Arcticibacter tournemirensis: one gene and its partner. The protein of the gene in region 2 interacts with the protein of the main gene of each other region in a pairwise test. Links are inferred from orthologs where the notes say so. Each region holds a gene or a part of one and is shown on either strand. Other genes may lie near its edges.

Region 1 (3,039 bases), 500 kb from region 2 along the record:
TTGGTGGCTTAAAGTAGCTATTATAGTTAATAATCTAAAATTTTAATTTACAGGGAAGCTATTCAAAATACTCTTTCATACGCTCGAAGAAACTTTTTTCATGTTTTCCGGGCTGCGGCTTGAAATTTGGCGAATTGTTAAGCTTTTCGAGTAAATCACGTTCTTCTCTTGAAAGAGCTTTAGGCGTCCAGATATTTACGTATATAAGCTGGTCACCGCGATGGTATGAATTCACTTCAGGAACCCCTTTGCCCTTCAGCCGAAGGATTTTGCCTCCCTGAGTGCCTGGTTCAATTTTGATCTTGGCTTTACCGTCAATAGTAGGCACTTCAACACTTGCCCCGAGAACAGCATCCAAAAAGCTGATATGAAGATCATATACAACGTTATTGCCTTCGCGTTGCAGTGTCTCATGCGGGATCTCTTCAACAAGAATGATCAGGTCACCCGGTATACCACCGTTAGGAGCCGCGTTGCCTTTTCCGCTCATTGAGAGCTGCATGCCTTCGCTAACACCTGCAGGGATATTGATACTAATAGTTTCTTCGCCACGCACTACACCGTCTCCGTGACATGCATGACACTTAGAAGTTATCTGGGTACCTGTTCCGTTACAGGTAGGGCAGGTGCTCGTAGTCTGCATTTGGCCGAGGATAGTATTTGTCACTCTTCTTACAGAGCCACTTCCGCCACAGGTATTACAGGTATGGAAAGACGAGCGGTCTTTAGCTCCGGTGCCATCGCAGGTGTGGCACACCACAAGCTTATTTACTTTTATCTTTTTCTCTGTGCCTTTTGCTATCTCCTCAAGGTTCAGTTTTACTTTTATTCTAAGATTACTGCCCCGGGCCATCCGACGGGAGCCACCGCCTGAAGAACTGCCGCCGAAAAAGCTTTCAAACGGACTGCCGCCTCCGAATATATCGCCAAACTGACTGAAGATGTCCTCCATGTTCATATGACCACCGCCATAGCTGCCGGCGCCTGATGTTCCTGCGTGGCCAAACTGATCGTAACGCTGCTTTTTCTCAGGATTGCTGAGAACTTCGTATGCCTCGGCTGCTTCTTTGAATTTTTCTTCAGCCTCTTTGTCTCCCGGGTTTTTATCGGGATGGTATTTTATCGCCAGCTTACGGTATGCTTTCTTGATTTCATCCGCAGTTGAACTTTTAGAAACACCTAAAATATCGTAAAAATCTCTCTTTGCCATTTTAATTTCCTACCACAACTTTTGCGAAACGGATCACCTTATCATTAAGGAAGTATCCCTTTTCTACTTCATCTATTACTTTCCCTTTCATCTCGTCTGAAGGAGCAGGAATGTTTGTAATGGCTTCGTGAAGGTCTGCATCAAACGCTGATCCTATTGATTCCATTTCTTTTAATCCTTTTTGAACCAGGATGTTTTTGAGTTTGCTGTGTACCAGGTTAATACCCTCTTTTACAGCAGCCACATCAGAGGCACTTTCCATCGATTTTAGGGCACGTTCGAAGTCGTCGAGCACAGGAAGAAGACTTTGTAAAACGTCTTTGCCTGCAGTTTGAAGCAGGTCTATCCGTTCTTTTGTAGTACGTCTTTTAAAATTATCGAACTCGGCATATAAGCGAAGGTATTTGTCGTTTGCCTCTGACAAATCAGCACGTAGTTTTTCTTCTTCAGAGGGTTTTGCTGCTGCAGGTTCTCCGGTATTTTCATCCGGGTTTTGGTTATCAGATACAGGGTTTTCAGTCCCGTTATCTTGTTTCAGCTCCTGCTCAGCCTCGTTTTGAGCTGTATTTCCTGGTGAAGGTTCTTCTTCTCTATTTTTCTTCTTGTTTTTCAACATATCTGAAAAGTTCATAATAAATGGATGTGGCAAATCTTTTGCCATTAGTTAAAAACAGTCAAGGTGTCATGGATATTGCGTTTCTGCTTGTCAGCATTTCATGCCTTCAGCAAGCGCTATACCATCGTAACATCCTCAATTACCCTTCCGTTTTCGCATTTGATAATACGGGAAGGGAAGGTGCGAATAAGATGATAATTGTGGGTGGCCATCAGAACTGCTGTTCCTGAACGGCTGATCTCTTTAAGGAGCAGCATTACCTCTTCGGAAGTTTCAGGGTCGAGATGACCTGTTGGCTCATCTGCCAGGATGATTTCGGGATCGTTCAGCAAAGCCCTTGCAACAACAACGCGCTGCTGTTCTCCGCCCGACAATTCATGAGGCATTTTCTTTACTTTAGAGCGGAGGCCGACTTTTTCCAGAACATCACGGATGCGTTCGTTAATGAGTTTGTTGTCTTTCCAACCTGTCGCTTTCATTACAAACTGCAGGTTGTCTTCCACTGTTCTGTCTGTAAGAAGCTGAAAATCCTGGAAAACAATTCCAAGTTTCCTTCGCAGATAAGGAATATCTTTTTCTGAGAGCTTTTTCAGGTCAAAGCCTCCTGCATGTCCTTCTCCCGATCCCACGCCGATCTCACCGTATATTACTTTCATTAAACTGCTTTTCCCCGAGCCGGTTTGGCCGATGAGGAAAACAAATTCCCCTTTATCAATATGAAGGTTGACATCAGAAAGAACTAGATGGTTCTGCTGATAAATGTCAACGTTGTGAAGTCGTATAATGGTATTCCCAATCATATTAAAGTTCTAATTTCATTATTTTCCCAAACGGAAGTTCATTGATCAGGTTCATAATGTCGTCGATCCTGTCTCCCAAACCTATTTTTGTTAAAGTTTTATCGGGCCTGTCAACCCGGAAGTAAGCCAGTAAAGTAAATTCCTCGTCACGCAGTTGCACGTAATCGGGAATTTTGGCTACGCCTTTTACTTTAATGATGTACATGGTCCAAAGTTAAGCTTTTCCCTCAAATTGAGCCTCCCTGATTAGAATTATAAAGTTAGAAGAAACTGAATAGTATTTATGTTGTCAGCGTAATCCCAGAGTCGTGGTTTCTGACTGCAACCGAAGCCTACCTGCTGGACGGGGAGTTTCAAATCTACATTACCTGTGATGCATTGAATTTCATCGGTCTTAGTCTCAATTGTTTTTT
Region 2 (3,071 bases):
TGCCCATTCTCAATTGTCAATTGTCAATTGTCAACTCTCCATTGTCAATTGTCCATTGTCAATTGCCTTAGTATTCCAGCGGGATCACCGGCTCTTTCTTGCTTGTTGAAAGGATCATCATGGTTTGGAAAGTTTTTACCACTCTGATCTTGCTGATCTTTTCCATGATCAGTTTCTCGTAGGCCTTAATATCCTTTACGTAAATTTTCAGGACGAAATCGCAGAGCCCGGTCACATGATGACACTCTGTAATCTCTTTAATTTTCTTTACCTCGTCAACAAAAGTCTGAATAGTATTGTTCTGATGGAAGTCGAGCTGAATTTGAATAAACGACTTGATTCCCAGCCCGAGTTCCTCTTCATCTACTATTGCATGATAACTTTTAATTACACCAAGGTTTTCGAGCTTCCTTACCCGTTCGAGGGTAGGGGCTGGCGACAGACCTATTTCAGTGGAAAGCTGCAGATTTGTAATACGTCCGTTCTGCTGCAACGTTTTAAGAATTTGAAGATCAATTTTGTCTGGTTGGTAGGGCATCGTTTACAATTATTCTGCAATTTAAAACAATTTGCAAATATTTTTATATTTAGATTACTCTAAATTAAATATTAGATTTGCAAAACAGACACATAATATCTTTATGGGAGATTCTTTAGGAGAAGTACATTCTACAGTAAAGACCTCTGGGAAAACCGGTTGGCGTAAGTTGATGGCATTTATCGGTCCCGCTTACCTCGTAAGTGTTGGATATATGGACCCGGGGAATTGGGCCACGGACATAGCCGGAGGAAGTCAATTCGGATACAAGCTGATCTGGGTATTGTTAATGTCGAACCTGATTGCCCTTTTACTGCAATCCTTAAGTGCCCGTTTAGGTATTGTAAGGGGGCTTGATCTGGCGCAGGCCTCCAGAAACGGTTACGCCAAATGGGCTAATTACCCACTCTTTGCCCTCGCCCAGATTGCAATCATCGCATGCGACCTGGCAGAGATAATCGGAATGGCGATCGGACTGCAACTGTTGTTCCATTTGCCCCTCATCTGGGGGATATCCATAACTATTCTCGACACCTTCCTGCTGCTGTTTCTGTTGAACAAAGGAATGCGGGCAATGGAAAGCTTCATCGTATCGATGGTGTTCATTGTAGGACTTTCCTTTCTTATTGAAATGTTTATAGTTGAGCCCGTGTTCTCAGAGGTAGTAAAGGGGTTTGAACCCTCCATCCTTAGTGGCAATGCTCTTTATATCGCAATAGGTATCATCGGAGCTACAGTCATGCCCCACAATCTCTACCTTCACTCTTCACTGGTTCAGACCCGTAAAATAGAACGAACACCGCAAGGCATTCGCGAATCTCTCAAGTATAACCTGATTGATACCGGCGTAGCATTAAACCTTGCTTTTTTTGTAAATGCGTCCATCCTTATACTTTCGGCTACCGCATTCTTTAAAAACGGTTATCACGAAGTGGCCCAAATACAGGATGCCCATAAATTGCTCGATAATATATTTGGTTCTCTGTCTCCTGCCCTATTTGCCATTGCGCTGATTGCAGCCGGACAAAGTTCAACAGTAACCGGTACTCTTGCAGGCCAGATAATAATGGAAGGACATTTAAATCTTCGTATTCAACCATGGCTGCGCAGGCTACTTACCCGCATGCTGGCTATCATCCCGGCTTTCTTTACCATTTTATATTTTGGAGAGGAGGCCCTGGGCGAGCTGCTCGTATTAAGCCAGGTAATCCTAAGTCTGCAGCTTGGCTTTGCCGTTATCCCTCTTATTCATTTTAACTCCGACAAAAAACTGATGGGGGAATTCGCCATAAAACTATGGGTGAAGATCCTGGCATGGCTTAGCGCGTTGATTATTGTTGTTCTTAACATAAAACTCGTATTCGAAGAGGTTACAGGGTGGATAAACACTTCTGAAAATAACTGGTGGGTGTTTGTCTTTGTATTACCTGTTATACTTGGCGTCCTCCTTCTGCTTTTCTATGTATCCCTTCACCCTATTATAAGTAAGGTAAGGGCTGAGATATTTACAGCACCTCATGGCCAGGCCATGGACATACAGGATATTGAGGGCGTTATTTATTCAAGTATCGGCATTCCAGTCGACTTTTCCAGTCATGATAAAAACACTATCCGCAACGCTTTAATCCAGGGAGGAAAAGAAGCTCACTATTATCTCATCCATATTGTAGAAACTGCCGGAGCAACTTACCATGGGGAGAAGGTGATGGACTTCGAGACGAAAAGTGATTTTGAAAACTTACAGAAATATCAGGCAAATCTCAAGAACCTGGGTTATGAAGCCTCAGTCTTAATTGGTTACGGCCGCTCAGCAAAGGCCATTGCCCGCCTCGCCAAAATCAATAATATGGATCTCCTTGTAATGGGAGCACATGGACATAAAGGACTTAAAGACATTATCTTCGGCAGCACGCTCGATTCTGTACGGCATAGAGTAAAGATCCCGGTATTGATTGTTAGATAAAGAGTATGAACTTAGCGCTGGTTCTTCCCCAGGAAAGACAGGAGCTGTTTATTACTAACCTCTTTATTGATATCAATATATCCGGGATAGCTCACTTTTTCATTGCCGATAGTAAAAGAAGGTTTGATCATCAGTGTTATTATGGTCTTCATCTCCTCTTCTGACGAAAGAAAAGCAGTAACGGCCTTCTGATATTCAGGATTGGAAAGTATCGGATAAAGCTCTGAATCTATTTTAAGCGCAACATCTGCCGTGCCTCCTTCAGGAGCTATTACAATCTTTCTGTTATAAGACCCGCTTGTCAATTCCACTCCTTTTAACACAATTTTATAATCAAACTCGTTAATTCCGGCTTCGTCCTTTCCCGGGTTCTCTATTTTCATCCGGAGCACGGCCTTTAACGGCAATGTTTGCTGCATGAACGCAAATGCGACGGCCGGGGCGCCTGAAAGGTCAAATCCCTTTTTCCTGATTAAACGCGAGATGTCGGTATTTGCAAGATAAACACTATCGGCCGATACAATGGAGTACGTACAGCCTTCCAGCGCTTCCAGCCGTTTCACCTGGCTG

What was found. Proteins that work in one complex are often made in the same cells at the same time.
Region 1: the proteins of BDE36_RS08990 (region 2) and BDE36_RS11000 interact in binary tests that used the Escherichia coli proteins (3 or more experiments, as listed by UniProt). The link is inferred for Arcticibacter tournemirensis from one-to-one orthologs.

What each region holds. Positions count from the first base shown.
Region 1 is NZ_VFPL01000001.1:2,633,665-2,636,703, forward strand. Bases 42-2,940 are described here. They hold BDE36_RS11000 (nucleotide exchange factor GrpE), read right to left. Parts: upstream 1,872-2,940; coding sequence 1,212-1,871; downstream 42-1,211. Other genes in these bases: dnaJ (molecular chaperone DnaJ), read right to left, coding at 59-1,210; BDE36_RS11005 (cell division ATP-binding protein FtsE), read right to left, coding at 1,943-2,626; BDE36_RS11010 (fructose-6-phosphate aldolase), read right to left, coding at 2,628-2,831; BDE36_RS11015 (acyl-CoA reductase), read right to left, coding at 2,879-2,940. Outside these bases: more of BDE36_RS11015, read right to left, coding at 2,941-3,039. UniProt on the Escherichia coli protein: Participates actively in the response to hyperosmotic and heat shock by preventing the aggregation of stress-denatured proteins, in association with DnaK and GrpE. It is the nucleotide exchange factor for DnaK and may function as a thermosensor.
Region 2 is NZ_VFPL01000001.1:2,129,090-2,132,160, reverse strand. Bases 141-3,071 are described here. They hold BDE36_RS08990 (Nramp family divalent metal transporter), read left to right. Parts: upstream 141-641; coding sequence 642-2,501; downstream 2,502-3,071. Other genes in these bases: BDE36_RS08985 (hypothetical protein), read right to left, coding at 2,513-3,071; BDE36_RS08995 (Lrp/AsnC family transcriptional regulator), read right to left, coding at 141-538. Outside these bases: more of BDE36_RS08995, read right to left, coding at 68-140. UniProt on the Escherichia coli protein: H(+)-stimulated, divalent metal cation uptake system. Involved in manganese and iron uptake. Can also transport cadmium, cobalt, zinc and to a lesser extent nickel and copper. Involved in response to reactive oxygen.